Regions from separate parts of the Mesorhizobium opportunistum WSM2075 genome, predicted to be linked through region 3. Evidence: predicted binding sites of a transcription regulator. Region 3 holds the regulator's gene; each other region holds the start of a gene.
The links. The regulator PhoB, encoded in region 3, activates phosphate uptake and scavenging genes when phosphate is short. The targets are predictions, from matches to a motif close to TGTCATNNANCTGTCAT.
Positions count from the first base shown of each region.

Region 1: phnF (phosphonate metabolism transcriptional regulator PhnF) is a predicted target of PhoB. The motif match lies at 5,024-5,040, and genes of this name have one in related genera.
Region 2: MESOP_RS32630 (ceramide glucosyltransferase) is a predicted target of PhoB. The motif match lies at 3,276-3,292, and genes of this name have one in related genera.

Region 1 covers NC_015675.1:1,787,023-1,797,386, forward strand. Annotated here, with positions in the region: gene MESOP_RS08540 (DapH/DapD/GlmU-related protein) at 1-168, opposite strand, end outside; gene phnL (phosphonate C-P lyase system protein PhnL) at 165-872, opposite strand; gene phnK (phosphonate C-P lyase system protein PhnK) at 1,078-1,854, opposite strand; gene MESOP_RS08555 (alpha-D-ribose 1-methylphosphonate 5-phosphate C-P-lyase PhnJ) at 1,851-2,762, opposite strand; gene MESOP_RS08560 (carbon-phosphorus lyase complex subunit) at 2,759-3,871, opposite strand; gene phnH (phosphonate C-P lyase system protein PhnH) at 3,873-4,484, opposite strand; gene phnG (phosphonate C-P lyase system protein PhnG) at 4,484-4,945, opposite strand; gene phnF (phosphonate metabolism transcriptional regulator PhnF) at 5,082-5,831, shown strand; gene MESOP_RS08580 (zinc-binding alcohol dehydrogenase family protein) at 6,166-7,185, opposite strand; gene MESOP_RS08585 (ABC transporter permease) at 7,257-8,225, opposite strand; gene MESOP_RS08590 (sugar ABC transporter ATP-binding protein) at 8,222-9,775, opposite strand; gene MESOP_RS08595 (ABC transporter substrate-binding protein) at 9,968-10,364, opposite strand, start outside.
Region 2 covers NC_015675.1:6,815,745-6,826,108, reverse strand. Annotated here, with positions in the region: gene MESOP_RS32650 (aspartate aminotransferase family protein) at 1-628, shown strand, start outside; gene argF (ornithine carbamoyltransferase) at 647-1,558, shown strand; gene MESOP_RS32640 (Hsp33 family molecular chaperone) at 1,705-2,736, shown strand; gene apaG (Co2+/Mg2+ efflux protein ApaG) at 2,776-3,168, opposite strand; gene MESOP_RS32630 (ceramide glucosyltransferase) at 3,394-4,545, shown strand; gene MESOP_RS32625 (O-succinylhomoserine sulfhydrylase) at 4,582-5,772, opposite strand; SAM riboswitch at 5,828-5,905, opposite strand; gene MESOP_RS32620 (2'-deoxycytidine 5'-triphosphate deaminase) at 5,994-7,088, shown strand; gene MESOP_RS32615 (ABC transporter substrate-binding protein) at 7,188-7,961, shown strand; gene araD1 (AraD1 family protein) at 8,157-9,149, opposite strand; gene mmsB (multiple monosaccharide ABC transporter permease) at 9,442-10,364, opposite strand, start outside.
Region 3 covers NC_015675.1:1,479,214-1,489,577, reverse strand. Annotated here, with positions in the region: gene MESOP_RS07135 (ROK family protein) at 1-1,030, shown strand, start outside; gene phoB (phosphate regulon transcriptional regulator PhoB) at 1,349-2,038, opposite strand; gene phoU (phosphate signaling complex protein PhoU) at 2,055-2,762, opposite strand; gene pstB (phosphate ABC transporter ATP-binding protein PstB) at 2,788-3,591, opposite strand; gene pstA (phosphate ABC transporter permease PstA) at 3,588-4,439, opposite strand; gene pstC (phosphate ABC transporter permease subunit PstC) at 4,443-5,426, opposite strand; gene pstS (phosphate ABC transporter substrate-binding protein PstS) at 5,494-6,549, opposite strand; gene MESOP_RS07100 (PAS domain-containing protein) at 7,081-10,364, opposite strand, start outside.

The DNA of each region.
Region 1 (10,364 bases), 310 kb from region 3:
GATGGTCGCGCACCAGACGGCGCAATCCTGCATCATGTATGAATAGTCGCCGAGTTCGCTTTCCGAGACCCGGCTGCGGTCGGCGATCTCGGTCCAGCGGCCGAGCGTGGAATTGTGCACCTCCGCCGTCGGGTGAACCAGCGGCGTCTCCGACAATTTCCTGCTCATGCGGCGATTTTCCCGGGGGCAAACGCGGTGACGTCGATGATGCGGTCGGCAACCGCCTCGCGCACGTCGTGGTCGTGGAAGATGCCGAGCAGGGCGACGCCGTCCGCCTTCTTGGCGGCGATGAGTTCGATCACCACGTCGCGGTTCCTGGCATCGAGCGAGGCGGTCGGTTCATCGAGCAGCAGGATCGGGTGCTCGGTGATGAAGCCGCGCGCGATGTTGACACGCTGCTGCTCGCCGCCGGAGAAGGTCGCCGGCGGCAGCGCCCAGAGTTTCTCCGGCAGGTTGAGCTGCGCCAGCAGCGCGCGCGCCTTGCCTCTCGCCGCCTCGCGCTCCTCGCCACGCTCGAACAGCGGTTCGGCGACCACATCCAGCGCCGAGACGCGTGGCACGGTGCGCAAGAACTGGCTGACATAGCCGATCGTTTGCCGGCGCACGGCAAGAACGGTGCGCGGGCTGGCGTTGGCGAGATCGATCAGCCCGTCCTCATGATTGACGATGATCTGGCCTTCGTCGGCGGCATAATTGCCGTAGAGCATTTTCAGGATCGAGCTCTTGCCGGCACCGGACGGGCCGCCGAGCACCGTGCATTCGCCGGCCTTGATGGAGAACGAGACACCAGCGACGACCGGCAGTTTGATGCCGTCACGCAGATGCATGGTGAAGCTCTTCGCGACGTCGGAGACAACGAGCGGGGTCGGCATCAGAGGGGTCTCCAGTCGTTCGTTTGCGGGCCAGCGCCCCCCTCTGGCCTGCCGGCCATCTCCCCCTCAAGGGGGGAGATTGGCTGTCACTTCTGTTTTCGCCAATTTTCGACGTCGGAGAATGTGCGAGGCCGAAAAGCTTTCGATCTCCCCCCTTGAGGGGGAGATGGCCGGCAGGCCAGAGGGGGGTGCCTTGGCGCCATCGTCACACCTGCAAAATCGAGGAAACAAGCAATTGCGTGTAGGGCGCGCGCGGATCGTCGAGCACGCGGTCGGTGAGGCCGCTTTCGACGACGCGGCCGTCCTTCATCACCATCATGCGCTGCGACAGGAGCCGCGCCACCGCGAGGTCGTGGGTGACGACGATGGCCGCGAGACCGAGATCGGTGACCAGCCCGCGCAGGAGGTCGAGCAGGCGGGCCTGGACCGAAACATCGAGGCCACCCGTTGGCTCGTCCATGAACACCAGCCGTGGTCCGGTGACGAGATTGCGGGCGATCTGCAGGCGCTGGCGCATGCCGCCGGAAAAGGCGCGCGGCTCGTCGTCGATGCGGTCTTGCTCGATCTCGACGCGCGACAGCCAGTCGACGGCGGTGGCGCGGATCTTGCCATAGTGGCGGTCACCGACGGCCATCAGCCGCTCGCCGACATTGGCGCCGGCAGACACCGTCATGCGCAGGCCGTCGGCCGGGTTCTGATGGACGAAGCCCCAGTCGGTGCGCATCAGGAAGCGGCGCTCGGCCTCGCTCATGCGGTAGAGTTCGCGGAACTGGCCGTCGCGCATGCGGTAGCTGGCGGTGCCGGAGGAGGGCAGCAGCCGCGTCGACAGGCAATTCAGCAGCGTCGTCTTGCCGGAGCCGGATTCGCCGACGACAGCCAGGACCTCGCCCGGCCACAGGTCGAACGAAACATTGTCGCAGCCGACGCGCGAGCCATAGAATTTGGAGAGTGCCGAGACGCGCAGCAGTGGTTCGTCGGTCATTGCGCCGGCTCCATTTTTTCCGAGACAGAATGGGTTTCCGGAGCAAGGTGGCCGCGATGGCCGTCGGCCCGCCGCTTCTCGCAATGATCGGTGTCGGAGCAGACGAACATGTGGCCGCCATGGTCGTCGAGAATGACCTCGTCGAGGTAGACGTTCTCGGCCGCGCACAGCGCGCAGGGCTGGTCGAAGGTCTGGACTTCGAACGGATGATCCTCGAAGTCGAGGCTGACGACCTCGGTGAACGGTGGCACCGCGTAGATGCGCTTCTCGCGGCCGGCGCCGAAGAGCTGCAGCGCCGGCGAGCGGTGCATCTTGGGATTGTCGAATTTCGGCGTCGGCGACGGGTCCATCACATAGCGGCCCTCGACCTTGACCGGATAGGCATAGGTTGTGGCGATGCGGCCATGCTTGGCGATGTCCTCGTAGAGCTTCACATGCATGAGGCCGTATTCCTCCAGCGCATGCATCTTGCGCGTTTCAGTCTCGCGCGGTTCGAGGAAGCGCAGCGGTTCGGGGATCGGCACCTGATAGACCAGCACCTGGCCCGCCGTCAGTGGATGCTCGGGGATGCGGTGACGGGTCTGGATGATGGTGGCGCTGGCGGTATCGGTCGTGACGGCGACATTGGCGACCTTCTTGAAGAAGGCGCGGATCGAGACCGCGTTGGTGGTGTCGTCGGCGCCCTGGTCGATGACCTTCAGGACATCGTTGGGGCCGATAATCGAGGCGGTGACCTGCACGCCGCCGGTGCCCCAGCCATAAGGCATCGGCATTTCGCGCGAGGCGAACGGCACCTGGTAGCCGGGGATGGCGATGCCCTTGAGGATCGCCCGGCGGATCATCCTTTTGGTCTGTTCGTCGAGATAGGCGAAGTTGTAGGTGGCGATGTCGGTCGATTGCGTCGTCATTCCGCCGCCTCCTTCTTCTCGTCCTTCGTCATCGGATTTTCGCGTGCCTCATACTCGGCGCGCATACGGCGCACGAGGTCGAGTTCGGCCTGGAAGTCGACATAGTGCGGCAGCTTCAGATGCTCGACGAAGCCGGTCGCCTGGACATTGTCTGAATGGGAGATGACGAATTCCTCGTCCTGTGCTGCGGCAACGACGTCCTCGCCCAGTTCCGAGGCGCGCAGCGCGCGGTCGCAGAGCGCCATCGCCATCGCCTTGCGCTCGCTCTGGCCGAAGACCAGACCGTAGCCGCGGGTGAATTGCGGCGGAGCCTTGGCCGAGCCCTTGAACTGGTTGACCATCTGGCATTCGGTGACGCGCACGCTGCCGAGCGGCACCGCGAAAGGCAGTTCGGGCACGTCGAGCTCCAGCTCGACCTCGCCGATGCGGATTTCGCCGACAAAGGGGTGGTTGCGGGCATAGCCGCGCTGGGTGGAATAGCCGAGCGCCAGCAGGAAACCCTCGTCGCCGCGGGACAGTGCCTGCAAGCGGATGTCGCGCGCCATCGGGAATTCCAGCGGCTCACGGGTGATGTCGCCGGGAACATGATCCTGCGGCATCTCGCCATCCGGCTCGATCAAGCCTTCGCGGGCAAGGATCGCCGAGACGCGCGGCATCGCCTGCGTCTCCGTCTCGCGCTGCAGCGGCTCCGCGACATCGGCGCCGGCGGCAAGGTCCGGGTCGAGCAGCCGGTGGGTATAGTCGAAGGTCGGTCCGAGCAGCTGGCCACCAGGCAGGTCCTTGTAGGTTGCCGACACGCGCCGCTCGACCCGCATGGCGCCGGTGTCGATCGGCTTCGAGTAGCCGAAGCGCGGCAGCGTGGTGCGGTGGGCGCGCACCAGGAAGATCGCCTCGATCATGTCGCCGCGCGCCTGGACGATGGCGAGTGCGGCGAGTTCGCGGTCGTAGAGCGAACCCTCGCTCATCACCCGGTCGACGCCGAGCGCCAACTGCTCGACGATCTGGTCGAGGCGCAGCGCGGGCACCGTACGGTCGCCGCGCCGGCGATCGGCAAGCAGGCTGTGGGCGTTGGCAATTGCGGCCTCGCCGCCTTTTACCGCGACATACATCCTAGGCCTCCATCGTCTTGACGCGCGTCGTGCGCGGCAGGCAGGCTATGCCGCCTGACGTGGCGAGGATGATGTCGACGCCGCGTGGAAAGCGCTTGGTATTCTGCTTCCACTGCTCGACAAAATGGCGCGGCATCTGCGCCGGTGCGATCGTCGCGCTGGTTTCGATCCCGGGGCCCTCAAGCAACAGCGGGGCGCCCGACACGAGATCGCCGACCTGCAGGATCAGCGTGGTCGAGCGGTCAGGATAGTCCTGCGTTCCTTGCGAAAAGCCGTCGAGCGCCATCATCTCGGCCGGTGTGGCAATGAAGGCGAAATGCGCATCGGCTGGCGTGTTGGCCAGCGGTGCGCCGGTGTGGAAGCCGAGCCAGGAGCCGATCGCGGCGGAGGCGTGCAGGGCGGGGTCGAGCCAGAGCGGCGTGTCGTTGTCGCAGAGCGCCAGCGCGATGGCGCCGGCTGTTGCCAAGAGCGGTGCCGGCGGGCGGGCCAGGACCGGCAAGGGCTGAACGCTGCCCGGCCGCGCCATGGCGTCCATGATCGCGCGGAACACCGCTTGGGCGTTGAAGACCGGATCGGCGAAACCACCTTCAATCGATTGCGCTGCGATCTCCATCAATCTTCTCCGCGAACCATGGTGAAGAAGTCCACCTTTGTTGCCGCCGTCTCGGCGCGGCGTTTCTCCTGGGAGGTGGCCAAGGCGGATTGCAGAGGCGCAATCAGGCGGGTCTCGACCTCGGCGCGGCGGGCAGGGTCCTGCCACAGCGCGTCGGCTATTGCCCCCAGCTTCGCCTTCTGCTTGTCGCGGCCAAGCGCATAGCAATGCCCAACCTGTCCCGACGGCAGGCGGACGGTGGCACGGGTGACGGTTGCCTCACCGACATTGAAAGGCGCGCCGCCACCACCGATGCGGCCGCGCAGCGTCACCAGCCCGGTCTCGGGGCCACGCAGCAATTCAGCCTCCGAAGGCAGCCCGGCCCCATTCCAGAGCCGGACGATGTCATCGCCGCTGGATTGCGCCAGGGTCGCCATGGCGGCCTTGCGCCCCGCCTGGTCGCGGGCTTCCTGTCCTCGCATCAGCAGCATTCCTCCTGTTAAATTTGTCTATTGATATAGACAACTATACAAATTATACATATTACCTAGCGCTAGTCCATGACGGGTGCGTGACAGTCATGAAGGCTGGGGCGCCAGAAGCTGCGTGGGGCAAGTCATGATCGGGCAGATGGCGGCTGACGGCATCGAGCGGCGCAGCGGCGTTTCACTGTGGCGGCAGATCGCCGACAAGATCCTGCACGCGATCGCGACAGGCGATTTCGCGGAGAATGCCGCACTGCCGCCGGAGGTGGTGCTGGCCGAGCGCTATGGCGTCAACCGTCATACGGTGCGCAGCGCCATATCAGCCCTCGTCCAGGAAGGGGTTTTGCGAGCCGAGCAGGGACGCGGCACCTTCGTGCTGTCGCGCAAGCGGTTGTCCTATCCGATCGGCGCGCGCACCCGCTTCTCGACAGGCCTGCAAGGGCAGACGTCGGAGCGGCACACCGTGCTGCTGGATTCCTCGGTCGAGCCGGCCAGCCAGCGCGTCGCCGAGGGTCTTGGCCTGGCCAAGGGTGCCGAGGTGATAAGGCTGGAGACGCGCGGCGAAGCGGATGGCCGGCCGGTGTCGCGCGCGGCCAGCTGGTTCGATGCCAGGCGCTTTGCCGGCATCGACAAGGCCATGGCGCAGACGGGCTCGATCACCGCGTCGCTGGCGCGTTTCGGCATTGACGATTATCTCCGGCAATCGACCGTGCTGTCGGCGCGCCACGCCGATGCGGGCGATCTTGCCGATCTCGGCTTGCAGCCGGGCGCCATCGTACTGGTCACGGCCGCCATCAACGTCACGCCTGACGGCCAGCCGATCCAGTTTTCCGAGACGCGTTTCTCGGCAGAGCGGGTGGAGTTGAAGCTGTCGGCGCTGTAGGGATTGCCGGCCTTGTACGAAATCGTGATTATCTGGCTCACGCTGACATCAGCCCAACTCGGTCGCGGTCACTTGTCAGCGGCGGCGCATTTGAGGACCGCCTTCCCCCACTCCGTCTCGGCTTCGCCGAGCCACCTCTCCCCCCTCCGGAAGGAGAGGAAGGGAGTCCGCTGGCAGAGGAGGGAGTCTGGTTAAGGAGCGCTGGCTACAACAGGCTTGCGCCCTTCCTCTACCCCGTCGATCGGGGGAAAGGTCGCTCGGCGAAGCCGAGACGGAGTGGGGGTCGACCTGAGCGGGACGTCGTCAATTCGGGCCGGGCCCGGCGTCTGCCAGGTTATGACCCGATCTCGATCACGGCCTTGATCAGGCCGGATTTCTCATGCGCCCAGCGGGCGAGATCGCGCGGCGTGCCGTCGAGTGTGGTGCGGTGGGTGACGAGCTTGGCCAATGGCACCGTACCGTTGCGGATCGAGGCGGCGACATGGTCGAAGTCGGCGCGCAAGGCATTGCGGCTGCCGATCAGCGTCATCTCGCGCTTGTGGAATTCGGGATCGGAAAAGACGATGTCGTCCTTGACGACGCTGACCAACACCAGCGAGCCGCCATGGGCGACATGGGCGAAGGCCGACTGCACCGACCGGGTGTTGCCGGTGGCGTCGAAGACCACGTCGAAACCTTCGCCTGATGTCGCGTCCCTGACCAGATCGGGCACCGCGCCGCGCGAGCCGTCGAGGGTCTTGAAGCCGAGTTCTGTTGCGGCGAAGGCAAGTCTCTCGGTGCTCATGTCGAGCAGCGTCACGTCGAGCCCGGCGATGCGGGCGAAGATGGCGGTGCCGAGGCCGATCGGGCCGGCGCCGATGACCAGCGTGCGGGCATCGGGATCGGCGCGCGAGCGGCGCACGGCATGCGCCCCGATGGCCAGGAATTCGACGGCGGCGGCGTCCGCCAGCGACAGGCCGTCCGCCGGGTAGAGATTTTGGGCCGGGACAAGAATATGTTCGCACATGGCACCGTCGCGATGGACGCCGAGCACCTCGATCCTGACGCAGCAATTCGGCTTGCCGTGCCGGCAGGCGATGCATTTGCCGCAGGACAGGTAGGGATTGATGACGACCGGCTCACCAATTGCCAGGTCGACGCCTTCGCCGACCTCGACGATCGTTCCCGACACTTCGTGGCCCATGATGCGGGGATAGGCGAGGAACGGGTGCTTGCCTTCGAAGATGTGATAATCGGTGCCGCAGATGCCGACATGGCTGACCGCGACCAGCGCCCAGCCGGCAGGGGGGGCTCCTGGCGCCGGGCGATCCTCCAGGACAAGCTCGCCGGGCGAGCGGCAGACGACGGCTTTCATGCTTTCAATCCAGTCGGTCATGAAGTCGCCGGCCCATCTTCATACGGGCCGGCGATCGATTTAGGTGGTGGTCACTTGCCCCCGCGGCGGCGCAGGCCGTCGAAATAGACGATGACGATGATCAGAACGCCGGTGATGATGCGTTGCCAGAAGGCGTTGACGTTCAAGAGATTGGCGCCGTTGTTGATGGTGGCCAAGATGAAGGCACCTAGCAGCGGGCCATGCACCGACCCGACCGCGCCGAACAGCGAGGTGCCGCCGATCACCGAGGACGCGATCGCCTGCAGTTCCCAGCCCTCGGCCTGGGTCGGATTGCCGATCCCGATGCGCGAGGCCAAGAGCACGCCGACGAAGGCAGCGCACAGACCCGACAGCGTGTAGGCCATGTAGATGGTGCGCTGGACGTTGACGCCCGACAGGCGCGAGGCTTCGGCGTTGGAGCCGACGGAGAAGAGGTAACGTCCCCAGCGGCTGTGATGCAGGAAGACATAGGCCGGAATGCCGACCAGGATGACCATCCAGAACAGATTGGGGACACCGAGGAAGGAGTTGCGCGAGAATACCTGGAAGGCATCGTTGTTGATCGAGATCGAGTTGCCGTTGGTCATCAGAAGGCCGATGCCGCGCAAGGATGTCAGCGTCGCCAGCGTGATGATGAAGGGCGGCAGCCCCATCTTGACGATGCCAAAACCATGGAACAGGCCGATGGCGACGCCCACCAGCAGCGTGATCAGGATGGCGAGGAACACTGGTATGCCGGCATTGATCAGCATCGCCGCAATGACGGTGGCGAAGCCGACCACGGCGCCGACGGAGAGGTCGATGCCTCCGGTGATGATGACGAAGGTCTGGCCGACAGCCAGGATGGCGATCATCGAGCCCTGGCGCAAGAGGTTCGAGATGTTGTTCGCGGAGGCGAAGCTTGATGTCGATAGTGACAGGATGACCCACAGCAGCACCAGCAGCGCCAGCAGCGTCAGTCCGAACAAGGCGTTGTAGTTGCGCTTCGGTTTTTCAGCAGGAATCGCCTCGGTGCTCATATCTGTCCTCCCAGCTTTTCTTGTTTCTCGGCGAGCGCCTGAGTGAGAATTTCCTCGTGATCGGCGGTGCGGAACCCGTGTGTCGCCACCAATTTGCCGCGGCGGAACACATGCAGCGTGTCGGCAAGCTCATAGACCTCCGGCAGATAGGAGGAGATCAGGATGATGCCGGCACCTTTCGACAAGAGCGCGCTGAACAGCCGGTAGATCTCGGCCTTGGTGCCGACATCGACGCCGACCGTCGGCTCGTCGAAGATGAACAGCTTGGCGCCATGCGCCAGCCATTTGCCGATAACGATCTTCTGCTGGTTGCCGCCCGACAGGCTGGAGGCCAGTGCATTGCGCGTCGGCGTCTTGATCCTGAGATCGGCGATCTGGCGGTCGGCCTGGGTTTTTTCCTGCACGCCGGAGATCAGCAGATTGTTCGAGATGCGCTTGTAGATCGGCAGGTTGAGATTGAAGCCGACCGGCAGATTGAGGCAGAGGCCCTGGTCGCGGCGGCTTTCAGGCGCTAGCGCCATGCCGAGCCTGATCGCGTCGTGCTCGGAATTGACCAGAACGTCCTTGCCTTCCCACAGGATATGGCCGGCCGATTTGCGATGGCGGCCGTAGAGGGTGGTGACGAATTCGCTGCGGCCGGCGCCGATCAGGCCGTAGAGTCCGACGATCTCGCCGGCGCGAACCGTCATCGAGATATTTTCAAACCCCTTGCCGGACAGGTTGCGTGCCTCGACGATCGCGGCACCCGGGGTGAAATGCTCCTTATGGTAGATCTGCTCGATCGAGCGGTTGATCATCAGCTTGACCAGTTCGGCGTCGTTGGTCTCGGCGATGTTCCTGGTGCCGACCAGCGTGCCATCGCGCAGCACGGAGACGCGATCGGCGAGTTCGAACACTTCCTCCATGCGGTGGCTGATGTAGATGATGGTCACGCCTTCGGATTTCAGCCTGCGGATCAGGGTGAAGAGCTGGTCGGCCTCCTTGCGGGTCAGGTAGGCGGTCGGCTCGTCGAAGATGAGGAATTTGGTGCCGCGCACAGTGGCACGGGCGGCGGCGATCAACTGCTGCTGGCCGATGGTGAGGTCGCCGAGCACGACATGCGCCGGCAGGTCGAAGCCGAGATCGTCGATGATCTTCTGTGCTTCCTTGACCATGGCGCGCTGCTGCAGGATGCCGAAGCGCGAATTCTCCTCGCCGAGGAACATGTTGGCGGCAACGGTCAGGTGGCGGCAGAGCACGACTTCCTGGTGGACGGCATTGATGCCGAGCGCCATCGCCTCATGGGGGGTCGCGAGTGCTGCCGGTTTGCCTTCCCAGATGACCTCGCCCGAGGTGCGCGGCATGACGCCGGTCAGAAGCTTGATCAGCGTGGACTTGCCGGCACCGTTCTCGCCGACGATGGCATGGATCTCACCCGCCTTGAAGGCGAGGGTCACCGGCTTCAACGCATGGGTGCCAGGATATTTCTTCTCCAGCCCCTGTAGTTCCAGGATCGTCCTGCCGGGCTCCAGAACGGGGGCCGGGTGCAGGTCTTGCGCCGTCGATGTCATGACAATCCTCCCAAAATGGGCCTCCCAAATGGGCCTCCCAGACTGGCTTCCCAGACCGGCCTCACGATTTGGCACGCCGCGAGGCTCTTGAACGCCCGCTGAGGCAGCCTAGCCCAGGCTGACGGATTTCCAACCGATATGGCTTTTGTTTCCGGGGCACGAGGCCCCGGAAACTGTGCGGCTGTACCGATGCTAGAGCTTCGGATTGAGCAGCGCGTCGATCTTGGGATCCTTCATGTTGGCCTTGGTGACGAGGTTGGCGCCGGTGTCGACATTGGCCTCGACCTTTTCGCCCTTCGAGGCGGCGAGCGCGGTCTTGATGCCATCATAGCCCATCCGGTACGGATCCTGGACAACGAGGCCGGAAATGACGCCGTCGTTCAAGAACTTGATCAGCTTCTCGTCGCTGTCGAAGCCGATCAGCCCAACCTTCCCGGCAAGGTTATTCTCGGCGATCGCCTGGCCGACGCCCTGCGCCATGATCAGGTTGGACGCGAAGATGCCCTTCAGGTCTGGATTGGCGGTGATCAGGTCCGTCGCGATGTTGAGACCGGTCGTGGCCTGGCCGTCGGCATATTTGTCGGCAACC
Region 2 (10,364 bases), 1.5 Mb from region 3:
CCCGGTGCCGGTGCAATCGCTGAAGCGGCTGCGCCAGCTTTGCGACCAGCACGACCTGCTGCTGATCTATGACGAGGTCCAGTGCGGCATCGGCCGCACCGGCAAGCTGTTCGCGCATGAATGGTCAGGCGTCACGCCCGACATCATGGCCATTGCCAAGGGCATTGGCGGCGGCTTCCCGATGGGCGCCTGCCTTGCCACCGACGAAGCGGCCGTCGGCATGACCGCCGGCGTGCATGGCACCACCTTCGGCGGCAACCCGCTGGCCATGGCGGTCGGCAACGCCGTACTCGACGTGGTGCTCGAAGAGGGCTTCCTCGAGGACGTCCAGCGCAAGGCGCTGCTGATAAAGCAGGGACTTGCCGCCGTTGCCGACGAATTTCCCGAGGTCATCGAGGACATCAGGGGCACCGGGCTGATGCTCGGCCTCAAATGCGCAATGCCCAATGCCAAGGTGAACATGGCATTGCGCGACCAGCACCTGCTGGCGGTTCCGGCCGGCGACAACGTCATCCGCCTGTTGCCGCCGCTCACCGTCACCGATAGCGAGATCCACGACGCGCTCGATCGCATCCGCGCCGGCGCCAAGGGCCTGGTAGAGGCGATCGCCTCCGCCGCCGCGAAGTAAATCCCGGAACCGTTGCCGATGTCACTTCGCCACTTCACCGATCTTTCCGCCGTTTCCGAAGGCGATTTGCGCTTCATGCTGACCGATGCGGTGGCGCGCAAGGAGCGCCTCAAGGCCGGCGAGCGCTCGAAGCCGCTCGAAGGCAAGGTGCTGGCCATGATCTTCGACAAGCCGTCGACGCGCACGCGGGTGTCCTTCGACGTCGGCATGCGCCAGCTTGGCGGCGAGACCATCATGCTGACCGGCACCGAGATGCAGCTCGGCCGTTCCGAGACCATCGCCGACACCGCCAAGGTGCTGTCGCGCTATGTCGACGCCATCATGATCCGCACCACCTCGCACGAACGGCTGCTGGAGCTGACCGAGAACGCCACCATTCCGGTCATCAACGGGCTGACCGACGATACCCATCCCTGCCAGCTGATGGCCGACATCATGACCTTCGAGGAGCATCGCGGTCCGGTTGCCGGCAAGACCATTGCCTGGACCGGCGACGGCAACAACGTGCTGCATTCGCTGCTCGAGGCGTCGGCGCGGTTTCGCTTCAACCTCAACGTCGCCGTGCCCGAAGGCAGCGAGCCGGCGCAGAAGCATATCGACTGGTCGCAGGCGAATGGCGGCAAGCTGCACTTCACCCGCTCGCCCGAGGAGGCCGTCGACCAGGCCGACTGCATCGTCACCGATTGCTGGGTGTCGATGGGGCAGGAGCACCGCGCCCGTGGCCACAACGTGTTCTCGCCCTATCAGGTCAATGCCAAGCTGATGGCCAGGGCGAAGCCCGACGCATTGTTCATGCACTGCCTGCCTGCTCATCGCGGCGAGGAAGTGACCGACGAAGTCATCGACGGCCCGCATTCGGTGGTCTTCGACGAGGCCGAGAACAGGCTCCACGCCCAGAAGGCCGTGCTTGCCTGGTGTCTTGGTGCTTGAAGTGTCTTGGTGCTTGAAGTGTCTAGGCGCTTGAAGTGTCTCGGTGCTTGAAGTGTCTGGGCGCTTGATCTGCGGGGGCGCGATGCCTATCTGCGCCGCATCACGCAAATCAAGCGCGTTTGGACGCATGCTCCCGAGAGGACGGCATGGCCGCGCCCCGGAGCTTTGTCATGTTGGAAACGTATCAAGTGACTGAACACCACCCCAAACTCGGCGAGTTCGGCTACGCCGGCGACGATCACGTCGTGCCCTTCGAGGTCGGCCCGCTCGACGTGCGTGGCCGCACGGTCCAGCTCGGGCCGATGCTCGACGCCATCCTGAGCCGCCACGATTATCCCGAGCCGGTCGCCCGCCTGCTGGCGGAAGCCTGTGTGCTGACGGTGCTGCTCGGCACTTCGCTCAAGTTCGAGGGCAAGTTCATCCTGCAGACCCGCACCGACGGGCCGGTCGACATGCTGGTGGCGGACTTCTCCACGCCCTCTGCCCTGCGCGCCTATGCGCGCTTCGACGCCGATCGGCTCGAGGCTTTGGTCGCGGTCGGCGAGACATCGCAGCAGACGCTGCTCGGCAGCGGCGTTCTGGCGCTGACCATCGACCAGGGCGCCCACACGCAGCGCTATCAGGGCATCGTTCAGCTCGACGGCGAAACGCTGGAAGACGCGGCGCGCACCTATTTCCGCCAGTCGGAACAGATCCCGACCGATATCAGGCTCTCGGTGGCCAAGCTGTTGACGCCCGGCCCTGGCGGCGCGCGCGAGCAGTGGCGTGCCGGCGGCATCCTGGCGCAGTTCCTGCCGCAATCGCCCGAGCGCATGCGCGTTCCGGACCTGCCCGGCGGCGATGGCGATCCGCGCGAGGAGATCCATGATCCGGCCGACAATTCCTGGCAGGAATTGCTGGCGCTGCTCGGCACCATCGAGCCGACCGAACTCATCGATCCGACGATCGGCGCCGAACGGCTGCTCTATCGCCTGTTCCATGAGCATGGCGTGCGCGTCTTCGGCGGCGTTCCCGTCGCCGACCAGTGCTCATGCTCGCGCGACAAGATCCGCGGCATCCTCGAGGGCTTCTCCGCGCAGGAGATCAAGGACAGCACCGAGGATGGCGGCATCCACGTCGCCTGCGAGTTCTGCTCGAAGCAATATGACTTCGACCCGGCGGAATTCGCGGCGCAATGAAGGAAGCGTCTTTCTCCCCGCAGGACGGGGAGAAAGACGCTAATTCACCGTCCGCCTGGTCCCCGGCAGGTCGAGCGAAAATGCCGGGATGGCGATGTCGAAGGTCTCGCCGCGCTTGTTGCGCATCGTGTAGCGGCCGACCATGATCCCTGACGGGGTCGAGAGCGGGCAGCCGGACGTATACTGATAGCTGTCGCCGGGATTGAGTTCAGGCTGGTCGCCGACGACGCCCGGCCCACTCACTTCCTCGACCCGGCCGGTGCCGTCGGTGATGTGCCAATAACGCGATAGAAGCTGCACGAACTCGTCCGACTGATTGTCGATCGTTATCTGATAGCCCCAGACATAGCGGTTCTCCGAAGGATCCGAGCGGTCCTCGAGATAGAACGGCCTGACCTGCACTTCGATGTTGCGCGTGACGGCGCGATACATGAGCGGCTCCAAAACAATCTCCAGCAGAACTTTCGGCGCTCCCGGCGGCCGGGTCAACGTGCGCGTCTTGTCGCGCCTGGTCTTGAAACGCAGGTGCCGGCAAAGAATGTCATTTAAGTGACACAGGACAATGGTGGTGTGCGCCAAGCGGGCGACTCGACGCTCTGTCGAACTGTTGAAAACGGCCATAAAGACGGCCGGCTTTTCTGGAGTGACCAGATCTCGATGGAACTCACTCTCATAGCCGCCTCGCTTTCGACTGCTCTCATTCTCTCAAACGCCGCCAGCATTTCGCTTGCCGCTTCACAGCTGAAGCGGCGAACCACGATCGCCCCGCCCGGCGGCAAATCGCAGCCGGTGTCGATTGTCATACCATCGCGTGGTGTCGAGCCGTTCACGCACGAGACACTGGAACGCGCCTTCTCGCTCGACTGGCCGCGCTACGAGCTGATCTTCTGCGTCGCCCATGCCGACGATCCGGTCGTCAAACTGATAAACAGGGCGATTGCCCGGTTTCCCAAAGTGCCAGCCCGGCTTTTGATCGGGGACGACCGCGTCAGCGCCAATCCCAAACTCAACAACTGCGTCAAGGGCTGGGAAGCGGCGCGCCACAACTGGGTCGTTCTTGCAGACTCCAACGTGCTGATGCCCAGGGACTACATCCAGCATTTGATGGCGGCGTGGCGAGCCGATACCGGCCTTGTCTGCTCGACGCCAATCGGCTCGCGTCCCGACGGTTTTTGGGCCGAGGTCGAATGCGCCTTTCTCAACACGCTGCAGGCCCGCTGGCAATATGCCGGCGAGGCGCTCGGCCTTGGCTTTGCCCAGGGCAAGAGCATGCTGTGGAACAAGCCGATGCTGGATGCCAGCGGCGGCATTCGCGCGCTGGCGGCCGAGATCGCCGAGGACGCCGCCGCGACCAAGCTGGTGAACGGCCTCGGCCTGCGCGTCAATCTCGTCGCTTCGCCCTTCGAGCAGCCGCTCGGCCGGCGCAGGCTTGGCGAGATCTGGTCGCGCCAGGCCCGCTGGGCGCGCCTGCGCCGTGTCACCTTCCCGCTGTTCTTCACGCCCGAAGTCCTGACTGGCGCTGTGGTGCCGCTGGCGCTTGCGCTGGTCGCGGCGGCGAGCGCCGGCTTCAGCCTCTGGGCGACCGCGCTTGCCGTGTTGGCGGCCTTCTATCTTCCGGAGTGCGCTCTGGCCTGGTCCAAGGGCTGGTACCTGTCGCCGCGCATGGTCGCGGCAATCATGGTGCGCGACCTGATCCTGCCGGCGATGTGGACGCGCGGCTGGCTCGGCGGCGCCGTCGACTGGCGCGGCAACGCGATGACCATCCGCACCAAGGCGGCAGAACTGGAGGAGACGCCGTCAAGCGCCTGACCGCGCCTGCTCGACGGACCTACCGGACTGTCTTCCCTATTTGGCTGCCCTCAACGCCTGCGCGATGTCTTCCAGAAGGTCGTCGGTATCCTCCAGGCCGACCGACAGCCTGAGCGTACCTGGCCCGATGCCAAGTTCGGTCCGGGCCTCGTCGCTCAAATTCTTGTGCGTCGTCGTCGCCGGATGGGTGATCAGGCTCTTGGCATCGCCGAGATTGTTCGAGATCAGAACGATGTCCAGCGCATTCTGCAAGGCGAAGGCCGCCTGCTTGCCGCCCTTGACGTCGAGGCAGATCAGCGTCGAGCCGCCGGACATCTGCTTCTTGACGATATCCGCCTGCGGGTGGTCGGCGCGGCCGGGATAGATGACGCGGGCGATCTGCGGCTGCCCGGCGAGGAAATCGGCGATCCTGCCGGCGCTTTCCGTCTGCTGGCGCACGCGCACCGGCAGCGTCTCCAGTCCCTTCAGCAGCGTCCAGGCATTGAACGGCGACAGGCTGGGGCCGGTGTGGCGGAAATAGTCGTGCAGGTTCTCGTCGATCCACTTCTTGTCCGACAGGATAACGCCACCCAGGCAACGCCCCTGGCCGTCGATGTGCTTGGTGGCCGAATAGACGACAATGTGGGCGCCGAGCTGCAGCGGCTTCTGCTGCAGGGGCGTGGCGAAGACATTGTCGACGACGAGCCGCGCACCGATTGAATTGGCAAGTGCCGCGACGGCTGATATGTCGACCACTTCCAGCGTCGGGTTGGTCGGGCTTTCCAGGAAGAACAGCTTGGTGTTGGGCTTGACAGCCTTTTCCCAGTTGGCGATGTCGGTGCCGTCGACCAGCGTCGCTTCGATGCCATATCGCGGCGCCAGCGTCTCGACCACCCAGCGGCAGGAGCCGAACAGCGCGCGCGCCGCAACGATATGGTCGCCGGCCTTGACGCTGCACAAGAGCGCCGCCGTCACCGCCGCCATGCCCGACGCCGTGGCGCGCGCATCCTCGGCGCCCTCCAGCGCACACATGCGCTTTTCGAACATGTCGACGGTCGGATTGGCGTAGCGCGAATAGATGAAGCCTGGTTCCTCGCCCTTGAAACGGGCCTCCGCCGCCTGCGCCGTCTCGTAGACATAGCCCTGCGTGAGGTACATTGCTTCCGACGTCTCGCCGAATTGGGAACGCAGGGTTCCGCCGTGAACGAGGGCTGTCTGTGGCTTCCAGTCGCGCTTCTTGTTGCTCATTGCTTTGTTCCAGACACAAAAAAACCGGCCGCGAAAGTCGCAACCGGTCCATACGGCCTTGCGGCCAACGGTCCTTTAGCGACTTGTTTAACGTGGCTGCAAGCCGACCGGCCAAATCACCACGGGATAACGACCCTTTAGACCCGTCCCACACTTGCGTCAATTGCCGGCTTCATTAAGAGGTTTGTGCGACAAGAAAATCGTCGGCCAGGAGCGCAGCCTTGCGGCAGACAGGCATTCTTCCCGATCAGGACATTGCGGCGCTGTTCCAGTCCGGCGCGCTGAAGTCGCCGCGCTCGCTCGACGCCGACCAAATCCAGCCGGCGAGCCTCGATCTCAGGCTCGGCGACAAGGCCTGGCGGGTGCGGGCTTCCTTCCTGCCGGGCCCCAACCACACGGTTTCGGACAAGCTCGATCGCCTGAAGCTGCACGAGATCAATCTTGTCGAAGGCGCTGTGCTGGAAACCGGCTGCGTCTACATCGTGCCGCTGCTCGAAAGCCTGGCGCTGCCAGCCGACATTTCGGCCTCGGCCAACCCGAAGAGCTCGACCGGCCGGCTCGACATCTTCACCCGTGTGATGACCGACCGCGGCCACGAGTTCGACAAGATCGCCGCCGGCTACAACGGTCCGCTCTATCTGGAAGTCAGCCCGCGCACCTTCCCGATCGTCGCGCGCACCGGTTCGCGCCTGTCGCAGATCCGCTTCCGCACCGGCAATGCACTGCTCTCGGAAGCCGAATTGCATGAGCTGCACCGTGCCGAGATGCTGGTCGCCACCGAACCGCCGAACATTTCCGGCGGCGGCATCGCACTGTCGATCGACCTCAACGGCGACAAGGATGGCCTGGTCGGCTATCGCGGCAAGCATCACACCGGTCTGGTCGACGTCGACAAGCGCGCCGCGCAGGATGTCGTCGACTTCTGGGAGCCGATCCACAAGAGCGGCGCCGGCGAACTGGTGCTCGATCCCGACGAGTTCTACATCCTCGTCAGCCAGGAAGCGGTGCATGTGCCGCCGCTCTATGCCGCCGAGATGACGCCCTTCGATCCGCTCGTCGGTGAATTCCGTGTTCACTATGCTGGCTTCTTCGATCCGGGCTTCGGCCATTCGGCGTCCGGCGGCACCGGCAGCAGGGCGGTGCTCGAAGTGCGCAGCCACGAAGTGCCGTTCATCCTCGACCACGGCCAGATCGTCGGCCGGCTGGTCTACGAGCACATGCTGAAGCGGCCGCAGGCGCTCTACGGCACCGATCTCGGCTCCAACTACCAGGCGCAGGGCCTGAAGCTGTCCAAGCATTTCCGCCCTGCGCGCTGAGCTCCGATTACCACCAGGTAAAATACTTGCCTGCGCTGGCACATCATGCTTGGCTGGCTTGTCGGTCGCCGGGATGCGGCGTTCAAGGGGAACGAGAAAATGCAGATTTCAAAATGGATCCTATCGGCGGCAGGCGCAGCCATGTTGGCGATGGCGGCCGGCTCTCTGTCGGCGCAGGCTGCCGAGAAATTGAAAATCGGCACCGAGGGTGCTTATCCGCCGTTCAACACCATCACCTCTGACGGCAAGGTTGTCGGCTTCGACATCGACATCGCCAATGCGCTGTGCGCGCAGATGAAGGTCGAGTGCGAAATCGTCACCCAGGACTGGGATGGCATCATCCCCGCCCTGCAGGCCAAGAAGTTCGACGCCATCATCGCCTCGATGAGCATCACCGAAGAGCGCAAGAAGCAGGTGGCGTTCACCAACAAATACTATACGACGCCGCTCGCCCTGGTCGCCTTGAAGGACAGCGACATCGCCTCCACCGAACCGGCGGCACTTGCCGGCAAGACCGTCGGCGCCCAGGCTTCGACCACCCAGGCCACCTATGACCAGGACGTCTATGGCAAGGCAGGCGCGGAGGCAAAGCTCTACCCGACCCAGGAGGAAGCGATCACCGACCTGCAGAACGGCCGTCTTGACGCTGTGATCTCGGACAAGTTTGTGCTGATGGACTGGATGAAGAAGGCGAGCGACGGCTGCTGCAAGTTGGTCGGCGACGTCAAGGGCACCGAAACGCAAGCCGGCATCGCCGTGCGCCTCGAAGACACCGCACTGCGCGACAAGCTCAACGCGGCCATCGACGCCATCGTCGCCGACGGCACCTACAAGAAGATCCAGGCCAAGTATTTCGACTTCGATATTTATTGAGGGGTTGACGCTGCCAATCTCCCCCCTCGTGGGGGAGATGCCCGGCAGGGCAGAGGGGAGCGCGAAGGATCGCGGCCTTTCTTCAAAATACGGGGAATAGCCTGAAGGCAGAATCGTTTCGATTGAGACGCTGGCGGGACAGCGCCCCCCTCTGGCCTGCCGGCCATCTCCCCCACAAGGGGGGAGATCACTCCATCACAACGCCTTGACCGCCACCTTCACCGGCTGTTCAATCTCGAGCGGGTTGCGCAGCGGCAAGCCGAAGTCCCCAGCCTCGATCTCGAATACGTCGCCGGCTTCGGTCTTGACGCCGTCGGCGAAGGACAGCGTCGCCGTGCCGAACATGTGCACATGCACGTCGCCCGGCTGACGGAAGGCCGAGTATTTGAAGTGGTGATGTTCGAGATTGCCGATGGTGTGCGACATGTTCGCTTCGCCCGACAGGAACGGCTTTTCCCACAGCGTCTTGCCGTCGCGCACGATACGTGACGTGCCGCGGATGTCCGATGGCAGGTCTCCGATCAGGATCTCGGGTCCGAAGGAGGCGTTGCGCAGCTTGGAATGGGCGAGGAAGAGATAGTTGACGCGCTCGGTCACGTGGTCGGAAAACTCGTTCGACAGCGTGAAGCCGACGCGGAATGGGGCGCCATCGTCGCCGATGACATAGATGCCTGCCACCTCGGGTTCCTCGCCGGCGTCCTTGGCGAAGGCCGGTGACAGGAGCGCGGCACCCGGCGCCACGGCCATCGTGCCGTTGCCCTTGTAGAACCATTCCGGCTGCACGCCGGTCTGGCCTTTCGCGGGCTTGCCGCCTTCCAGGCCCATGCGGAACATCTTCATGGAATCGGTGAGCTGCTCCTCGCCGTCGGTGCTGAGCTTCTTGTGCATGGAATCGCGCGTCGCGGCCGAACCGAGATGGGTCAGCCCGGTGCCGGTCAGATGCAGGTGCGCCGGATCGGGGTGATTGATCGGCGACAGGAGCCGCCCCTTCTTGTAGGCGGCGTCGATATCGACCGTCTCGCCAAGTCCCTTGCGCTCGATCAGCGCGACGAGGCCGACGCCGGTGCGGGCAGCCTCCATCGCCAGCGAATAGACGCTGCGCGCCCCGTTGATGATCCGGGTCTTGCCGCCGCTGCGGGCAACGACACGAATGGTCTCGGCGTCGTCGAGAATCTGCGAGATCAGCATGATCAATCCTCTCTCATGTGCCTTGGCATGGCTGCCGGTGCGGCAAACCTTCCCAAGCGCGGCCGGAACGTCGTCCGTGCCACGGGTGAAATTCTCCGTTCGGATTGCGCTCGCGGGGCCTGGTTCCTGGAGGGAACTTCTTCATGCCGGCGGGTTGCCGGCAGCGCCGCGATGTGACCCGTATGCCTTCCTCGTTGCCCTTGCTGGAGCGGTTCGACCCGCTCCCAGTATTTTTGCTCCTACGCAATTCCTGTGGGAAAACCGCGACGCGCCTTTCCTGGAATTGCTCGTGTCAGGCCTTGTTCTTGTTGTAGACGTCGAAGATCACGGCGCCGAGCAGCACCAGGCCTTTGACCACCTGCTGCCAGTCAACATTGACGCCCATGATCGACATGCCGTTGTTCATCACGCCCATGATGAAGCCGCCGACCACGGCGCCGATGACCTGGCCGACGCCGCCCATCGCCGAGGCGCCGCCGATGAAGACGGCGGCGATGACGTCGAGCTCGCTGCCCAGGCCTGCCGCCGGCACGGCCTGGCCGAGGCGTGCCGCGATGATCAAGCCGCCGAGCGCCGACAGCACGCCCATATTGATGAACACCAGCAAAGTCAGCCGCTCGGTGTTGATGCCCGACAGCTGCGCCGCCTTGGGATTGCCGCCCATCGCGTAGATGCGGCGGCCGATGGTCATGCGCTTGGTGACGAAGACGAACAGCGTGATCAGCACGCCCATGACGAGCAGCACCACCGGCAGGCCCCGGTAGCTGGCGAACTCATAGACCAGGAACAGTGCCAGCGCGCTGGCGACCAGCGTCTTGATGACGAACAGCGGGAAGGGCTCGGCCTCGTAGCCGTGGCGTTCGCGCTTGCGCCGCGTCCTCACCCCGAAATAGGCATAGGCCAGCACGGCGATCAGGCCGAGCACGACCGTCGTCATGTGCAGGGTCACGCCGCTGCCCAGGATGGTCTTGCCGGCCGCGTTCACTACCGGCGGGACAAGCGTCAGCGGACCGATCACGTCCGGGATGAAGCCGGAGCTGAGCATTTTGAAGTCGCCCGGCAGTGGTCCCACCGAGGAGCCGCCACCCAGCAGCGCCTGGCAGATGCCGCGGAAGATCAGCATGCCGGCCAGCGTGACGATGAAGCTCGGTATCCGGTGATAGGCGATCCAATAGCCTTGCGCCGCGCCGATCAGGCCGCCCACGATCAGGCAGA
Region 3 (10,364 bases):
GCCGCAGGTCGGCCTCACACTCAACCCGGAGGCGGCGGCGGTGATGACCGTGGTGCTGTCGCTGAATTTCCTGTCGGTCGCCGTCATCGACTATGCCGGCCAGGTGATATCGGAGGAACAGCGCCGGCTGGACACGCTGACCATGTCGCGCGAGGCGCTGATCGGCGAATGCGTCGCCATCGTGCGGCGCCGCATAGACGATCCCGACATCGATGTCCGCAGCGTCGCCCGCATCGCACTGGCCATCCAGGGCATCACCGACACCGAGGCGCGCGCCATGCTGTGGTCGCCGATCACGCCGCAGACCGACATCGCCTTCGCCGACATATTCGAAGCCGAGTTCGGCATCCCCGCCACCATGGAAAACGACTGCAACATGATGGCGGTGGCGCTGCGCTGGCGCGATCCCGAGCGCTACCGCGACGACTTCATCGCCATTCTGCTGTCTCACGGCATCGGCATGGGCCTGGTGCTGAAGGGCGAACTGTTCACCGGTACCCATTCCTCGGGCGGCGAGTTCGGCCACATGATCCACCGGCCGGGCGGCGCGCTCTGCCGCTGCGGACGGCGCGGCTGCGTCGAGGCCTATGCCGGCAACTACGCCATCTGGCGAAGCGCGAGACAGCTTGGCGAGGACACCGAACCGGTCGACGTCAGCGACGCCGACATGCGGGCACTGGCGGCCTCGGCGCGCGAGAAGGACGGGCCGGAGCGCCAGGCCTATCGCAAGGCCGGCGAGGCGCTCGGCTATGGCCTCGGCAGCCTGTTCGCGCTGATCGATCCCGCCCCGGTCGCCATGGTCGGCGTCAGCGCCGCCGCCTTCGACCTGATCGAGCCGGCCTTGCGCGAGGCGATTGCACAGACCGCCGGCGGCCAGCACTCGAAATCGATCTCCTTCGACACCGAGCCTAACGAACTGCCGCTGATCCGCGAAGGCTGCGCCATGCGCGCTCTGACCTTCGTCGATCAGGAAATATTCGCGCCGGGCGTGCAGGCGAGAGCAGGCGCGGCTGGGAAGAACGTGGCGTGAAATCGAAGCCATCGTAACATCCGTGGGTTGGACAAAGCCTCACGACTTCGTCATCCCTGGGCGGAGCAGGAGCGAAGCTCCGTCGCGGAGACCCTGGGATCCATGCCGCGACCTTGGCCACGGAGTGCAGCGGAGCAGAATTCCGCACCGAGGCAACGCTTCAAAGTCGCGGCGTGGATCCTCGGGTCTACGCCGCGTCGCTTCGCTCCTTGCTCCGCCCGTGGATGACGAAGCAATGGACGTTTTCGCTGATCGCCAAGGTAAAGCGATCCGGCTTAAGCACGAAATCCGACTGTCTAACCTTCCGCGCCGAAGAACCTAATCTTCCCGGATCGCGTAGCCCGCCCCACGAATGGTTCTAATGACATCGGGCATGCGGCCATTGTTGACCGCCTTGCGCAGCCGCCCGACATGCACGTCGACCGTGCGCTCGTCGATGTAGATCGTCTCGCCCCAGACATTGTCGAGCAGCTGGCTGCGCGAGAACACCCGGCCGGGATGGCGCATCATGAATTCGAGCAGGCGGAACTCGGTCGGCCCGAGCCGGATCTCGCTCTTCTTGCGGTAGACGCGGTGCGATTCGCGGTCGAGCACGATGTCGCCGACCTTGAGCACGCTGGACAGCACTTCCGGTTTGGCGCGGCGCAGCAACGCCTTGACGCGGGCCATGAACTCCGGCGTCGAGAACGGCTTGACCAGATAGTCGTCGGCGCCTGTGGAGAGTCCACGTACACGGTCGCTTTCTTCGCCCCGCGCGGTCAGCATGATGATCGGCAGCCGCTCGGTCTCGGGCCGCATTCGCAGGCGCCGGCAGAGTTCGATGCCGGACACCGCCGGCACCATCCAGTCGAGCACCAGAAGGTCGGGCACGTTCTCCTGCAGGCGGATCTCCGCCTCGTCGCCGCGCGTCACCACCTCGACCTGGTAACCTTCCGATTCCAGATTGTAGCGGAGCAGCACCCCTAACGGCTCCTCATCCTCCACCACCATGATGCGTGGCGCGATCATCGGCTGGTCACCCCTGCTATGCCGCCGGCGCCGACATCGCGGTTTCGTCCTGCTTCGGACGATTGGCGGGCAGCTGCGTGCCGGTCAGCACATAATACGCATTCTCGGCGATGTTGGTCACGTGGTCGCCGATGCGTTCGAGGTTCTTGGCACAGAACAAAAGATGCGTGCAGGCGGTGATGTTGCGCGGATCTTCCATCATGTAGGTCAGCAGTTCGCGGAACACCGAGGTGTATTTGACATCGATGCGCTCGTCGGCGGCGCGCAGCTTCGCCAGTGCCGCGGCATCACGCGCCGCATATTCCTCGATGACACCTTGAACCTGGATCAGCACCAGCTGCGCCATCGCGTCGATGGAGTGCGACAGGTCGCGCGGCGTGGCGGAGAGCCCGACCGTGCCGACGCGCTTGGCGATGTTCTTGGCAAGGTCGCCGATGCGTTCGAGATCGCCGGCCATGCGGATCGAGCCGACGACATGGCGCAGATCGTCGGCCATCGGCTGGCGCTTGGCGATCAGCGTGATGGCGCGGTCGTCCAGCTCGCGCTGGCGCGCATCCATGATCGCGTCATCGGAGACGACGCGTTGGGCGAGCGCATTGTCGGAGTTCAGCAGCGCCTTGGTGGCACCGCCGACCATCGAGCCGGCGAGGTCGCCCATGTCGCTGATCAGCCTGCTGATCTGTCCGAGATCTTCGTCGAAGGCTGCAACCGTGTGTTCGGCCATGATCCTGGTCCTCGTATGCGTGCGATCAGCCGAAGCGGCCGGTGATGTAGTCCTGCGTGCGCTTCTCGCGGGGCGACGTGAAGATCTTCTCCGTCTTGTCGAACTCGACCAGTTCGCCCAGGTACATGAAGGCCGTCTGCTTCGACACGCGCGCCGCCTGCTGCATGTTGTGGGTGACGATGACGATCGTGTAGTCGGCCTGCAATTCGTCGATCAGCTCCTCGATCTTGGCGGTCGACAGCGGATCGAGCGCCGAGGCCGGCTCGTCGAGCAGGATGACTTCCGGCTTCACCGCCACGGTACGGGCAATGCAGAGCCGCTGCTGCTGGCCGCCCGAAAGGCTGAGGCCGCTGGCATTGAGCTTGTCCTTGACCTCGGTCCAGAGCGCCGCGCGCTTCAGCGCCTGCTCGACGCGGCCGTCCATCTCGGCCTTGCTGATCTTCTCGTAGAGCCTGACGCCGAAGGCGATGTTCTCATAGATCGACATCGGGAACGGCGTCGGCTTCTGGAACACCATGCCGATCTTGGTGCGCAAGAGGTTGAGGTCCTGCGAACGGTCGAGAACGTTCTTGCCGTCGAGCAGCACCTGGCCCTCGGCGGTCTGCCTGGGATAGAGCTCGTAGATGCGGTTGAAGACGCGCAGCAGCGTCGACTTTCCGCAGCCCGACGGTCCGATGAAGGCGGTGACGCTGCGTTCGGGCAGCGACAGCGTGATGTCCTTCAGCGCCTTCGACTGGCCGTAGTAGAAATTGAGGTTCTTGACCTCGATCTTTGCCTTGGCGGCTGCCTCGGCGGCGATCGTCATGTCTGGAGACAACATCTGGCTCATTTGTCCTCTCTGCGTCCGGTCAGGCTGCGCGCAAAGATGCTGAGCGCGAGAACCGTCAATGTAATTATGAGTGCGCCGGTCCAGGCCAGTTGCTGCCATTCCTCGTAGGGGCTGAGAGCGAACTGGAAGATGGTGACAGGCAGGCTGGCCATCGGCGCGTTGAGATTGCTCGACCAGAACTGGTTGTTGAGCGCGGTGAACAGCAGCGGTGCCGTCTCGCCGGAGATACGGGCAATGGCCAGCAATATGCCGGTGACGATGCCGGAAAGCGCGGCGCGGTAGGCGACCGAGCGGATCACCACCCAGCGCGGCGCGCCGATCGCGGTGCCGGCTTCGCGCAAGGCGTTGGGCACCAAATTGAGCATGTCCTCGGTGGTGCGCACGACGACGGGGATAACCAGAATAGCCAGCGCGACGGCGCCGGCCATCGCCGAGAAATGCCCCATCGGCCGAACCATCAATTCGTAGACGAACAGGCCGATGATGATCGACGGCGCCGACAGAAGGATATCGTTGATGAAGCGCACAACGGTGGTGAGCTTCGAAAAGCGGCCGTATTCGGCCATGTAGGTGCCGGCCAGCACACCGATCGGCGTGCCGACGATGATGCCGATGACGGTCATCACGATGCTGCCGTAGATGGCGTTGAGCAGGCCGCCGGCATCGCCGGGCGGCGGGGTCATTTCCGTGAAGACCGAAAGATTGACGCCCGACAGGCCCTTGTAGAGCAGGGCGCCGAGAATGAGCGCCAGCCAGGCAAGGCCGATGCCGGCCGCGGCGACGCACAGCGTCATCATCACGCCATTCTTGCGCTTGCGGCTCTGGTGAAGCGACGTGGCTGTCGACATCGGTCAGGCTCCGGTGCGGGCGTCGATGCGCATCAGCATGTAGCGTGCGATGGCAAGGATCAGGAAAGTGATGACGAACAGGATCAGGCCGAGCGCCACCAGCGAAGACGTGTAGAGATCGCCGACCGCTTCGGTGAATTCGTTGGCGATGGTCGCGGAGATCGTCGTTGCGGGCGCAAACAGCGATGTCGAGATGCGGTGCGCGTTGCCGATGACGAAGGTCACCGCCATGGTTTCGCCGAGCGCGCGGCCAAGGCCGAGCATGACGCCGCCCATGATGCCGATCCGCGTGTAGGGAATGACGACGCGGCGGGTCACTTCCCACGTCGTGCAGCCGATGCCGTAGGCCGATTCCTTCAGCACCGGAGGCACCGTGTCGAAGACGTCCTTGGTGATCGAGGTGATGAAAGGCAGCACCATGATGGCAAGGATCATCGACGATGTCAGCAGGCCGATGCCGTAGGGCGGGCCGGCAAACAGGCTGCCGAGGCCCGGGATACCGTGGAACACGCTGATGATGAACGGCTGCACCGTGGTCTGCAGGAACGGCGCCAGCACGAACAGGCCCCAGATGCCGTAGATGATCGAGGGAATGCCGGCCAGCAATTCCACCGCCATGCCGATCGGGCGCCGCAGCGGGCGCGGGCAAAGCTCGGTGAGGAAGATGGCGATGCCGATGCCGAGCGGCACGGCGATCAGGATGGCGATTGCCGAGGTGATGATGGTACCGTAGATCGGCGCCAGCGCGCCGAATTTCTCCGTCACCGGATTCCAGCTTTCGCTGGTCAGGAACGAGAAGCCGAAGGTCGAGAGGGCTTGCCAGGAGCCGGCAAACAGCGAGATCGCGACGCCGCCGAGCAGCACCAGCACCAATATCGCGGCGGCGCGGGTCATTGCGTGGAAGATCGCGTCTGTCAGCGCAAACCGCCTGACGATAGCGTCGCGCGAACCTCGAATGGCTGGCAAGGCTTCCTGGACAGCACTCATGTCAAGCTCGGCTCGTTCGAGTTGAAGGAAAAGGAGCGCCGCGGGCGCGGCGCTCCTCCAGAAGATGTTACTCGCCGGCGTAGATAGGCTTGCCGTCGGCCTGGATGTCGGTCTTCCACGAAGCCTTGATCAGGTCGACGACGCTGTCGGGGATCGACACATAGTCGAGCGCCTTGGCGGTTTCCTTGCCGTCCTTGTAGGCCCAGGCGAAGAATTTCAGCGCTTCGCCGGTGGCGGCCGCGTCATCGGGAACCTTGTGGATCAGCACCCAGGTCGAAGCGGCGATCGGCCAGGTGGTGTCGCCGGGCTCGTTGGTGATGATGACGTTGAAGTTCTTGGCAGTCTTGAAGTCGGCATTCGAAGCGGCAGCGCCGAAAGATTCGAGCGACGGCTCGACGACCTTGCCGGCTGCGTTCACCATCTTTGAGTAGGACAGGTTGTTCTGCTTGGCATAGGCGTATTCGACGTAGCCGATGCCGCCGTCGGTCTGCTTGACGGTATTGGCAACGCCTTCGCTGCCCTTGGCGCCGACGCCGGTCGGCCATTCGACGGCCGTGTCCGAGCCGACCTTGTCCTTCCAGTCGGGCGAGAGCTTCACCAGGTAGTCGGTGAAGTTGAAGGTGGTGCCCGAGCCGTCCGAGCGGTGCACGACGGCGATGGCGGTCGACGGCAGGGTGAGGGTGGGGTTCAGCGCTTTGATCGCGGCATCGTCCCAGGTGGTGATGGCGCCGAGATAGATCTGGGCCAGCGTCTTGCCGTCGAGGACGAGTTCGCCCGGCTTGACGCCGGAGAGGTTGACGATCGGCACGATGCCGCCCATCACCATCGGAAACTGCACGAGGCCGTTCTTTTCCAGATCGGCATCGGACATCGGCTTGTCGGTGGCGCCGAAGGTCACGGTCTTGGCGATGACCTGCTTGATGCCGCCGCCGGAACCGATCGACTGGTAGTTGAGGCCGATGCCGGTGTCTTTCTTGTAGGTGTCGGCCCACTTGGCGAACACCGGATAGATGAAGGTCGAGCCGGCGCCTGAAAGGTCAGCTGCCATTGCCGCGGAAAGGGTGATGGTGGACGCCGCAGCCATTGCAATCGCAACGGCCGCCGAGCGGATGAAATGTCTCATGTGGCCTGCTCCTGTTCGGAAGATGGTCTCTCGGCGCCATTTCTTGCCAGCGCCCGCTGAGGCCAATAGCCTTCGATTATAACAGTCGCATGACAGTTTCATGTCAGCCCGGTAACGCGTCGCCGGCGCCGGCAAAGGCGGTGGCGCGGCCGGTTCGCGGCCCGATCCGAGTTTGTCCCCGGAATCATGGGCTTGAGCCGTCCGCCGGCCGCAGCCGCCGCCGGATTCGACGGGGCTTTCAAAGGTGAAGAAAATCCGGACGGGAGTGCGTTGCTCGAGGCCAGAGCGTGTCGTGGCCGGGCCATCGCCGAAAACAGGTCCGTTGGGGTAGAGTGACGCTGTTCCTTGCCGGCGGTCGCTGCTCCCGCCCGTAACTGGATGAGCGGAATTCGATGCCGCCATTGTCCCGGCTAGGCACAGCCTTTGATATGGTGCGATCGCACCATAGTCATTGCACGCGGGGGTAGCAGGGAATCTCCCACTGATTCCTTCGGCTTGCCTCTTCAGATGCCGCGAATCCGCGACGCGGTGCTATCCCGCGTTGCGCTGCGCCTGGCGGCTGGCGCCGACCCAGCGCTCGACCTTCTCCAAGAGGGCCCTGGGGCTGATCGGTTTGGGCAGATAGTCGTCCATGCCCGCTTCCAGGCATCGTTCGCGATCGCCCTTGAGCGCATGCGCGGTGACGCCGACGATCGGCACATGCGTGCCGGTGTCTTCCTCCAGCCGGCGGATCGCGGCCGTCGCTTCGAGACCGCTCATCTCCGGCATCGAGACGTCCATCAGGATCATGCAAGGATTGAGCTTGCCGAAGGCGTCGAGTGCCTTGCGGCCGTTGCTGACGATCTCGAAGCCGTAGCCGGTCTCGCCAAGGATCTGGGTGAAGACCATCTGGTTCACCTCATTGTCCTCGGCCACGAGGATATCAAGCCTCTGTCCGTCACCGCCGACGGCCGGCAGCCTGGGACGAACCGGCGGTGGCTGCAATTGTGCGCGCTGCTCGGACGGCGCCAATGATTGCCGCTGAGGCGCATTAGGCGCCTCGCCTGCCGATGGCTGGGCGGCGTGGCCAACCGTGGTGTGGCGATGGCGCTGGACGGTCGCGACCAGCGTTTCCAGCAGCACCGAGGAGCGCGCCGGCTTGATCAGCTGTGCGTCGATGCCGAGATCTCGGTAGCTGGTGTTGGCAAGCGACTGGTCGACCGAGGTCAGCATGATGATCGGCGTGTTGGCGAGGCCCGCGGTGTTTCGCACGATGCGCGCCATTTCGGCGCCGCTCATCCCAGGCATCTGGTAGTCGAGCACGACGCAGTCGACCGGTACGCCATAGGCCGCGGCGGCGATCAGCACCTTGAGCCCCTCGGCGCCGCTTTCAGCCGCGCATGAATCGAATGTCCACGACGTCATCTGCTCGGTCAGGATGGCACGGTTCACGGCATTGTCGTCGACGATCAGCACGCGAGCGCCGGTCACATCCACCGGCATGATGCGCTGCCCGTTCTGCTGTTCGGCGCTGGGCAGCGTCACCTCGAACCAGAAAGTCGAACCCTTGCCCTCGGCGCTCTCGACACCGATTTTGCCGCCCATCAGTTCGACCAGCCGCGAGGTGATGGCGAGACCAAGCCCGGTGCCCTCGTGCCGCCTTGTCGAGGAGGTGTCGACCTGGCTGAATTTCTCGAACACCAGCTTCAGCTTTTCCTCGGGGATGCCGATCCCGGTGTCGGTGACCGAGATCGTCAGTTTGGTTCCGGTCGGCATCCGTTCGCCGGTCACGTCGACCAGCACATGGCCTTCGTCGGTGAATTTCACCGCGTTGCCGAGCAGGTTGGTGACGATCTGCCTGATCCGGCCGACATCGCCGATGAAAAGGCTTCCGAGCCTCGGCTCGATGCGCACGATGAGTTCGAGATCCTTTTCCTTGGCGCGTGTCGACACCAGCGTCGCGACGTCCTCGATCGCCTCCGCGAGATTGAACGGCGCCGGATCGAGCACCAGCTGGCCGGCATCGATCTTGGAGAAATCCAGGATGTCGTTGATGATGGTCAAAAGTGCGTTGCCCGATTTGACGATGATGTCGGTGAACGTCTTCTGCTTTGGATCGAGATTGGATTTGGCCAGGAGTTCGGCCATGCCCAGCACGCCGTTCATCGGCGTGCGGATCTCATGGCTCATATTGGCGAGGAATTCCGACTTGGCGCGGTCGGCGAGCACCGCACGCTGGCGCGCCTCGCGCAATTCGGCCTCGCGCATCTTCAATTCGGTGATGTCGGTGGTTGATCCGATCAGATAGAGCGAACCGTCGGACGCGATCATCGCGCCCTTTCGGGCGAACTGGTGGCGCACGCTGCCATCGGCAAGCGTCACCGTCTCCTCGATCTCCTGGGTTTCGCCGGTGCGCAGCACGGCCAGGTCGCCGGCGACGAAGGCCTCGCCGTCCGGCCCGAAGATCTCGACGTCGGTCTTGCCGATCGCCTCTTCCTTGCCGAGACCGGTGAGGTCGCACCAGCCCTTGTTGACGTAGAACTGCCTGAGGTCGGAGCGCTTGGCGTAGATCGACACCGGCACGTTGTCGATCAGGCTGCGGAACACCTCGTTCTCGCGCATGCTTTCTTCCAGCGCCCGCTCGCGCGCCTTGACATCGGTGATGTCGGTGCTGGAGCCGACAAGGTGCACCGAGCCGTCGCTGGCCACCAGGCGGCTCTTGCGCGTCATCAACTGCCGCACCGTGCCGTCGCGATGGGTGACCGGCTCCTCGACCTCGCGCACATTGCCGGTCGCCACGACATCGGCGTCGTCATGGCTGAAGCCTTCCGCTTCCTCGGCGCCGAACAATTGCCGGTCGGTCCGGCCGATGACATCTTCCTTGGCGAGGCCGGTCAGCGCGCACCAGGCCTTGTTGACGAATTCGATGTTCAGGTCCTGCGCCTTGATGAAGGCGGCCACCGGCAGCTCGTCCATGACGTGCCGGAACAGATCGATCTGGCGCATCGAGTCGCGCAAGGCGGCCTCGCGGCTCTTGAGGTCGCTGATGTCGACGCGCACGCCGATGAACGTGCCGTCATCGGTGCGCATGTCGTAGACCTGATACCAGCGTCCATCCGCATTGAGACGCTCATAGGAAGAATTTGGCAAACGGTAGCGCCTCAGCATGCCGTCGAGCCAGCGTTCGGTATCGACCGCATAAAGGCTGTCGACCACGGCATCGCCGCTCGAGCGGAAATAGCCGACCGAGTGGCCGAACTCCAGCGCCTCGCGGAAAGTGCGGCCGGGCTGCCAGTAGGGCTTCAGTGCCGGCAGCGAATCCTGCAGCTTGCGGTTGGCGAAGACGAACTTGTCGTCTCGGTCGTAGATGATGACGCCTGCCGGCAGCGATTCCAGCACGGTTGCAAGGTTTTTGCGGGCATCCTCGGCTTCCGTCTCGCGGCCCTTCATGTCGGTGACATCGACATAGGAAATGAGCCGCTTGCCACCGGCCAGCGATGCCAGTGAGGCGACCAGCGTGCGCCCATCATTGTGCGGCAATTGCCTGGAGCCGGCGACGCCGGCCCTGATCTCGGCTTCGCGCTCGGCGACATGGCGCTGCCAGGCAGTCTCGTCGGCACCGAAGGGATCTATGGCACGGCTGGCTTCCATCAGCTCGCGGAAGCTGGAGCCGATCCCGGCGCGGTTTGGATCGATCCTCCAGAAGTCATGGAAGGCGCTGTTGATCACCTCCGCGCGCATGTCGGCACCGAGGACGACCACGCCGATCGGCATCGAATCGACCATCGTGCGAAGGTTGACGAGACTTTGCGAAGAAACGTCTTCGTCCTGTTTCG